DNA from 4 places in the Sphingobacterium sp. UBA7631 genome. Region 4 is predicted to be linked to each of the others. Evidence: riboswitches for the same ligand, from Rfam matches in the RefSeq annotation. Region 4 holds a riboswitch; each other region holds the start of a gene.

Region 1 (2,205 bases), on a different contig from region 4:
CCTTTGAAGTAATTTTGCCTATTAAAAAATAAAACGTTCCTTTTTTGTATATTTCCTCTTTAAAAAATTTCAAAGGTTGAGGAAGGCTGATTTATCAGCATCAAGGGACATTGGTGAAAATTAATATATTCATTATGCAAAAGATATTATTAGCAGAAGATGATCCTAATTTGGGGGATCTTTTAAAAGACTATCTCGAATTAAAGGGAAAATTTGACGTCACATTATGCACGGATGGAGATGAAGCGATTTCTCAATTCAAAAAAAATAACTACGACCTTTGTATTTTTGATGTCATGATGCCAAAAAAGGACGGATTTACAGTTGGACGTGAAATCAGAAAAACAAACAATACTGTTCCTATTATCTTTGCCACAGCAAAGGGGATGATGGAAGATAAGACCGAAGCCTTTGAGCTAGGAGGAGATGATTATATCACCAAGCCTTTTCGAGTGGAAGAATTATTGCTCCGCATCAATGCTTTGCTGAAACGCAGTGTTCGAGACAAAGAAGAAGAAGTGGTTGCGGATAAATTTGAAATTGGCGATTATTTCTTTGATTATACAAGTCAGCAGATTTCTTACAAAGGACAGATGCAAAAACTCTCCACGAAAGAAGCTGAACTACTCCGCTTGCTTTGCTTAAAGAAAAATGATGTGCTGACCCGGGAAGAAGCGTTGTTAAAAATATGGCATGATGATAACTATTTTACGGGTAGAAGTATGGATGTATTTCTCAGTAAACTTCGTAAATATCTAAAAGAAGATAGCAAAGTTGAAATTGTCAATGTGCACGGAAAAGGTTACAAACTTTTGGTCAGCTAAAAAAAGGGGAATGAAAAATATAGTCATTCCCCTTTTTATGCTACACACGTATTCAAGCGTGACTTACTCGAATTCGTGGATGAAAATAAAAGAACAAAACAATTTCATCCTTAGTAGAATATAAAAAATTGACGCACTTTTATAAAAAATTTGCATTTCAAAAAGAAATGTTCTAACTTAGCGTCGCTTATAGAGAAAGGCAGAGGGAATAGACCCGATGAAGCCTTAGCAACCTGTCCCTTGACAAGGTGCTAAATTCTACCCTACTTGATATGGGAATGATAAGCCGAAGTCACCAAATTCTAGTGTGTCCTTCTCTCTCTAGCAAGAAATATAGTTGAAAAAGAAATATTAAAAACATTCATTATGTTATTGACTAACAATTTAGGTTACCCTCGTGTGGGCGCGTTCCGCGAATTGAAAAAAGCCAATGAGGCCTATTGGGCTAAAAAATCTTCTGTTGAGGAATTATTGGACACAGCAAAAAAAATTCGTGAAGGCAATTGGAAAACACAAAAAGATGCTGGAATAGATTTGATCCCTTCCAATGATTTCTCTTTTTACGATCAAGTATTGGATTTAACCCTCACTGTTGGTGCAATTCCTGCTCGCTACCATTCTTTATTGAATAAAGTAGACAACAATTACAGTTTAGATCTATATTTTGCCATGGCGCGCGGTTTCCAACAAGAAGGAATCGACGTGACTGCAATGGAAATGACCAAGTGGTTGGATACGAACTACCACTACATGGTACCAGAATTCACAAAAGATCAAGAATTCAAATTGACTTCCGAAAAATTCTTAAATGAATACAACGAAGCAAAATCATTGGGCATCGATACTAAACCAGTTCTATTAGGTCCTATTACATACCTTTTGATCGGTAAAGAAAAAGAAGCTGGCTTCGACCGTATCGATTTATTGGATAAACTTATTCCAGTATATGAGCAAATACTAGCTAAACTAGCTGATGCTGGTGCACAATATGTTCAGATTGACGAGCCTTTCTTAGCATTGGATTTAGATGCTAAAGTAAAAGCTTTATATCAACCTACTTTCGAAAAATTAGCTGCAGCAGCAAAAAATATCAAATTAATCGCAACGACTTACTTCGAATCTTTAAAAGACAACGAAGATATCGCAGTTAACCTACCTATCCATGCTTTACATTTGGATCTGGTACGCGGTGAAAATCAATTGGATACGGTATTGGCTAAAGTTCCTGCTTCATTAACATTATCTTTAGGTATTGTTGAAGGCCGTAACATCTGGAAAAATGATTACGAAAAATCATTGGTTAAAATCAAACAGGCTGTTGATGCATTAGGAAAAGACCGTGTATGGGTAGCTCCTTCTTCATCACTGTTGCACGTTCCTT
Region 2 (2,205 bases), on a different contig from region 4:
TTTTTATCATTTTATGAGTTAGGCTAGTTTTTCAACAATCTTCTTTGTTGGACCAGGATTACTCATCGTATAAAAATGTAATACCGGAGCGCCAAATTTAATCAGCTCCTGACACTGTTGTACCAACCACTCTTCACCTACCTGTCTGACGTCGGCATTCGTTTTACATGCCGCGACAGCGTCACTCAGTTCCTCTGGAATATCTAAATGAAAAATTCTTGGCAAGGTCACCAATTGCTTTTTTGTTGTCAGTGGTTTTAATCCCGGAATAATGGGCACATGGATTCCATTGTCCCTACATTTTGTTACAAATTCCTTGTATTTTTCAACATTAAAGAACATCTGAGTCACAATAAACTCTGCTCCCATATCGACTTTTTGTTTCAGATATTTAAAGTCAGTATTGAAATTTGGAGATTCAAAATGCTTTTCGGGATACCCGGCTACTCCGATGCAAAAATCAGTCTTTTCCGACGTGATAATGTCTTCATGCAGATACTTTCCTTTATTCATATCGGTTACCTGTTCCAATAGGTCTGTTGCAAAAGCATGTCCACCATCGGTTGGTATAAAATCGGCATCGCCCTTACGTGCATCACCCCGCAACACCAAAACGTTATCTATCCCCAGGAAGTTCAAATCGATCAATGCATTTTCAGTTTCCTCTTTTGTAAACCCCCCACATATCAAATGTGGCACCGCATCCACTTTATATTTATTCATGATGGCCGCACATATCGCCACTGTCCCAGGACGTTTACGATAGGAAACACGTTCCAGTAATCCACTCGCATGCTCTTTATAGATATAATCTTCCCGATGGTAGGTGACGTCGATAAAAGGAGGTTTAAACTCCATCAGTTCATCCATGGTTTTAAAAATACTTTGGATGCCCTGCCCTTTCGCCGGTGGCAATAGCTCAAAAGAAAACAATGTTTTTCCTTTGGCATTCTGGATATGATCGATAATCTTCATTAAAAAACTGTTTTTAGTTTGGTTGGCTTACATCGAAACGCACACGTCGAGGAATCGTTTATCTACATGTAACTTATCTTTCCCACATGGAGTAGGGTAGAATTTAGCACCTTGAACAATACAGGTTGCTAAGGCTTCAACGGGTCTATTCCCTCGGCCTTTCTCTATAAGCGTTGCTAATATCGTTTTAAAAAATCAAAAGACAAAAATATTTTTTCGAAAAGGCAAAAATAGCAGCAAAAAGACTTCAATAAACGATGTTTCAACGTCACTTTAGCTTTGTGTCCATGCAACGACAGGATTCTTCACCCTACCAATAGTTAAAGACCTAGAAAAACCAGTAGAATTAACGATCGAGGATCATAGACAGCGAAGAGATTGACTATGCCACAAGAACATTGGCTAAAGATTAGCTGCCAAAGAATTTCGTAAATTTTTGAGATAAAATGTGACCAATAAGAGTCCTGTAACATGGTACTCCTCTTTCGATCCATATTTAAATCCGTCAAATAAATAGTGATAGGCGACTAATGCCTCTTTTTCGTTGTAAAATAATTCCTTCCAAGAATCAGGAACATCTGCCCATGCCTTGAGCACAATGCCATTCTCGGCATAAATAATTGGTGATTCGACACCATCCATTCGATAATCGTGATGGGTGCCAGAGCTTGATATGTGTTGGAAATAAGCGATAGAATAATCTACAAAATTCAAGGCCCTCGCTTTTATCTCCTTTTCACTTTCCGATTTTACCGGAGCATTTCGCCATAAATTCACTTGGCTATCAAATTTACTGGGCGTTTCCCGGATAAGGGTTTTATCTAACGCAAAGTTGATATAAAGTCTTTCACTAGTGGGTATACGTGCTGAGCTAAACTGTGAAAAATCACCTCTCAGCTGAACAAAATCTTTTTTTATTTTAACAATATCCAAAGCGACACTACCTTTTTTCTCATCCGTCAATTCTAATCTATCACCGTCAAATTTGTACTTACCAAAGAGTAAGATATCATCAATCGCCATGACAAACTGGTCCTTATCATGAAGCGAAAGAAAGGATCGGTATAGAATAGGATCATTACCATAGGTATCTGCCTCCACATTTTGGGGAGATTCTCTTTTTAATTTATGATACTCATCATTTGAATAGCCCAATATCATTTGGTAGTTGCCTTCAGGAAACTCCTTTTTCTTCCCAAAGAAAGTACACGAAGACAATGAGAGTGTGAA
Region 3 (2,205 bases), on a different contig from region 4:
CTTCATTACCTTGGGAATTGTGATTGCGCTCAATCTGTTCGAAGGGAACATCAATCTCATTTTAGGCAGCCGAATACTTTTCACACTGATTGGAGCATTCTTGGCTATAGCGGGTTATTTCTTGATACCTGTGCGCCAGAGCACAGGCATGGTTCAGCTGGCAAAAGAGGTATCCCTTTACAACGCGCATTATTTCCAGATCATCAATAACCGTCTGTCGGACGAACGACAAAGTTCGTTTGATATACGACTGGCTCGTAAAAAGGCGCAGACCGCCATGGCCCTGTTTTCAGACGCCATCAATCAAATGAAAAAAGAACCCGAGCACAAATGGATGGATTGGTCACATATTCACCATTTTCAGGCACTCGCATATCAGGTCAATTCCCATTTGGTGGGCCTTTCGCTATCGTTAAGCAAAAAGACGAATCGCCACCTCGCCTATGATATCCATAGTAGAATCGATGCGCTTAAACCTCTTCTAACAGATTTAAATCAAACTGCAGAACGGATCAATTTAAAGAAATCATAATACCCGATTGACAGTTACTTTTGCGGTTTCATCGGAAGATATGTGATGCCAATCGGCATGTTATTCAAAATTCCTTTAACTAAAAAATAGCATTTCTTTTGCTTTAATAAAAAAAGAGTTTATATTTGTGTCGTCTTCGAAAGAAGATTTCTAATCAACACCTCCCTTCATCAGTAGGTCTTGATTTATAAAGAAGTGGCGAGAGACTGGCTCAATGACCCACTGGCAACCTTCAATTTGTTTGAAAAGGTGCCAATTCCTGTCCAAAACAATATCGTTTTGGAGCATATAAATGACATAAGACAATGATTATTAAATTACTGAAGTCCATTAAAAATTCAGGTTCAACACAAGTGAACCGCACGATAAGCGAAAGTGTAACCCATCGTACAATTGTATCGATGCGAATGCGTATGCATATGCACTTCCATGCTTGTTAAAAATAATTTCCGTTTTCTTGGATAAAGATTTAACAGACCCTTCAAGGAGGTGTGTATGCTTCTCTTTTTACTTTGCAATTTCTTTTTGAACCCTTAAAATCTGATATATTATGTCTTCAAACAAAAATTTAAAATTCGAAACTCTTCAGGTTCACGCTGGTCAAGTCGCTGACCCTACTACGGGATCTAGAGCAGTTCCTATATATCAAACAACATCTTTTGTATTTGAAAATGCCGAACACGGCGCAAACTTATTTGCATTAAAGCAGTTCGGTAATATTTATACACGGATTATGAACCCTACTACGGATGTTTTCGAACAACGTATTGCGGCACTGGAAGGTGGAGTTGCAGCTGTTGCTGTTGCATCCGGCCAGGCGGCACAGTTTATAGCTTTAAATAATATTTTGGAAAGTGGTGACAATTTTGTTGCGGGATCCAACTTATACGGCGGTACATTCAACCAGTTTAAAGTTTCTTTTAAGCGCCTAGGCATCGAAGCTCGTTTTGCAACAGACGCCGAAGCAGATAAAATTGAAGCGCTCATTGATGATAAAACAAAAGCAATCTATGTTGAAACAATCGGAAACCCAAGTTTCAATATTCCCGACTTTGAAAAAATTGCTGCCGTAGCAAAAAAATATGACTTACCATTAATCGTCGACAATACTTTTGGAGCCGGAGGTTATTTATTTAAACCTCTGGAGTATGGTGCAAATGTGGTTGTTGAATCGGCAACTAAATGGATCGGTGGACATGGCACAAGCATTGGCGGTGTCATCGTCGACGGCGGAAACTACAATTGGGGCAATGGAAAATACCCGCAATTTTCCGAACCATCTGAAGGCTATCATGGTTTAGTATTTTCCGAAGTTTTCGGTGAAAGCGGACCATTCGGAAATATTCAATTTGCCATTCGGGCGCGTGTGGAAGGGCTCCGGGATTTCGGACCAGCACTCTCCCCTTTCAATTCATTTTTATTATTACAAGGACTTGAAACCTTGTCTTTGCGGGTGCAACGCCATGTAGACAACACTTTAGAGGTCGCAAAATGGCTTGAGGCGCATCCACAGGTAGAAAAAGTAAACTATCCGGGATTAAAAAGCTCTCCGAGCTTCGCTAACGCACAAAAATACCTTAAAAATGGCTATGGCGCGGTACTTTCTTTCCAGCTTAAAGGTGACGCAGCGCAAAAGGCCAATAGCTTTATCGACAGCTTAGAATTGATCAGTC
Region 4 (2,205 bases):
TCGCGATGACATCGAATATGTCGCTCGATTTTTTGGCATGACCGATAAATTTATTGACCAGATGAAGATCGGCACCCATGGCATCCATGGCGTCCAGATACATTTCAAAATGGCTCAAACGGCGGCCATCAATGTATTCGTCCGACTCCTCTGCCAATACAATTTCGTTGATCAGATAGCGTGTTGATGGATGCTCGCTCGCAAACCAGGGTAAAGTCGTACAGGTCAATTTAATCTGTAAAGCTTTTAGTAAAGACATAAAATCCCATACAGCGTAAACATGCCCTTCTGTAAAAGAACGTAGATTCTTGATCGTTTTGATCTTACGATACAAAGGGTGTTGCAATAATACCTCGCGTTCGGCAGCAATGTATTCATTAATTTCCGCAATTCTATTCATGGCGCAAAAGTATCGTCTTATCTTTATTTATTAAAGTATTTTAAATGAGATTACAGTAGCATGATAAATTGACCGTCCAGCTATCCGCTTCATAACCAAATCAAAAACAACAACCTGCCCCCACTTTGACCTCCCTTGTACTGATTTTAACGCTCATTTACCCTTAAAAACAAAAATATTTTTTATAATAAAAAATACTCTACTATATTTATAGAGTATTCAGAATTGCATGATGCAATACCAACCGAGTGCAGGCACCGCGGTGGTAAATTAATACGGGTTTCGACCAAAATAAACGTTGCAGAACGATTATTTTCCCACAAAGATCTGGATACAGTTTATGGTTTAATCCTTTAAATTTTTAAATTGTATGGCTACTACAACAAATCTTTACCAACACTTACTGGAAAAATTCAGTTATTATTCAACGGATGAACTCATACAGCTTAACAATGACACCATCTTAGGACAAGGCTGGGGATCATCAAAAGCTACCTTTAGAACAGCTTTGATCAGTACGTTCTCCAAAAGAGGACTCGATCTTTCCAACATCGTTTCTAAGGAAGACGGTTTTACCTCGGTGAAGCATGTCCCTGTACGCTTGGAACAGAATGTGTTGATCCCTTTACAGTAATCGTTATCACCGCCAAAAATAGCGCGCATCGAAAAGATTTCGTGCGCGCTGCTGTGATTGGTTTAGGAAATTGCCGATCAGAAGAAGGCAAAAAGTCTTGTTATTTATAGTTTGGATTCTGAATCAGTATCCCTGCGCTTTTCTCAATTTCTGTTTGTGGTAATGGCCAGCGATAGAATTTATCTTCGAAATGATAGGGCACTTTACTGTCTTTGACAGCATTGAGTACTTCACCCGCAATATGCCAACGAATCAGGTCGTAATGCCGTAGTCCTTCAAAAGCAAGTTCGACTCTTCTTTCGTGGCGGATACGGTCGCGCATTTTTTCCTTGGTATAACCGGCAGGGAACCCAGGCATCTGAACCCGACTCCGCAAAGTATTCATGGCATCATAAACCGATTGATCTGGCCCGGCTATTTCATTTTGTGCTTCGGCATACATCAATAACACCTCGCCAAACCGCAGTATAACCGCATCCTGTTGGCTCAATGTTGAAAAACCAAAAGGTAGGTTGGCCGGATCCAAAAATTTCAACACCCCATAACCTGTAGGCCGCGGATTGGACGGTGTATGGATCTTACCGCCGCCAAAATCAGGATGGTCCACAAAAATTGTTTTGCTCAGGCGCGGATCCCTATCTTTGAACGGGTTGGTTCGGTCGGTCAACGGTGATTCACCAAAAGGCAAACCATCTTTGCATTCATAGGTATCCACCAGGTTTTGTAAAGGCGAAGCAGCAATCCAATCGCCTAGGTACATGTCCCAAGGGGTAGTATTATTCGGTGCCAGAAAATTGACCGAAAAGATAATCTCGGTATTATTCTTTTGTGTCGCATCGCGAAAGACATTTTCAAAAGCCGTACTCAGGGTATACTCTTTCATGATATCGGTACATAAGTCTTTTACCTCTTTCAAAATTGCTAAATCGGGCACTCCTTTGTCACCATAAGCCGCAAACAATAAAACCCGTGCTTTCAAGGCTTTTGCTGAACTGGCGGCCGCATGCCCCCCATTATTGAAATAAGGTTTAGGCGCTAAGTTGGCGATCCCAAAATCCAGATCAGCTCGAATCTGTTTTAGTATATTCTCTGCACTTTCCTTTGGCTGACGCTGATTCTCCAGATTGAGGGGAGTCAGCACAAGCGGCACCTCACCATAGATACTGTACAA

The links. Region 4 has a riboswitch for S-adenosylmethionine ahead of B3P16_RS07845 (hypothetical protein). Riboswitches for the same ligand answer to the same signal wherever they lie in the genome.
Region 1: linked by a shared signal. The riboswitch ahead of metE (5-methyltetrahydropteroyltriglutamate--homocysteine S-methyltransferase) and the one ahead of B3P16_RS07845 (hypothetical protein) in region 4 are both predicted to bind S-adenosylmethionine.
Region 2: linked by a shared signal. The riboswitch ahead of B3P16_RS13375 (methylenetetrahydrofolate reductase) and the one ahead of B3P16_RS07845 (hypothetical protein) in region 4 are both predicted to bind S-adenosylmethionine.
Region 3: linked by a shared signal. The riboswitch ahead of B3P16_RS08990 (O-acetylhomoserine aminocarboxypropyltransferase/cysteine synthase family protein) and the one ahead of B3P16_RS07845 (hypothetical protein) in region 4 are both predicted to bind S-adenosylmethionine.

Annotation. Positions count from the first base shown of each region.
Region 1 is NZ_DLIX01000003.1:210,903-213,107, reverse strand. Features, by position in the region: gene B3P16_RS04130 (sensor histidine kinase) at 1-32, shown strand, start outside; gene B3P16_RS04125 (response regulator transcription factor) at 135-824, shown strand; SAM riboswitch class I at 1,009-1,112, shown strand; gene metE (5-methyltetrahydropteroyltriglutamate--homocysteine S-methyltransferase) at 1,191-2,205, shown strand, end outside.
Region 2 is NZ_DLIX01000007.1:340,703-342,907, forward strand. Features, by position in the region: gene B3P16_RS13375 (methylenetetrahydrofolate reductase) at 19-975, opposite strand; SAM riboswitch class I at 1,046-1,148, opposite strand; gene B3P16_RS13380 (hypothetical protein) at 1,378-2,205, opposite strand, start outside.
Region 3 is NZ_DLIX01000005.1:133,420-135,624, forward strand. Features, by position in the region: gene B3P16_RS08985 (FUSC family protein) at 1-532, shown strand, start outside; SAM riboswitch class I at 715-827, shown strand; gene B3P16_RS08990 (O-acetylhomoserine aminocarboxypropyltransferase/cysteine synthase family protein) at 1,083-2,205, shown strand, end outside.
Region 4 is NZ_DLIX01000004.1:723,236-725,440, forward strand. Features, by position in the region: gene B3P16_RS07840 (DUF3050 domain-containing protein) at 1-400, opposite strand, end outside; SAM-I-IV-variant riboswitch at 611-704, shown strand; gene B3P16_RS07845 (hypothetical protein) at 771-1,034, shown strand; gene B3P16_RS07850 (RagB/SusD family nutrient uptake outer membrane protein) at 1,135-2,205, opposite strand, start outside.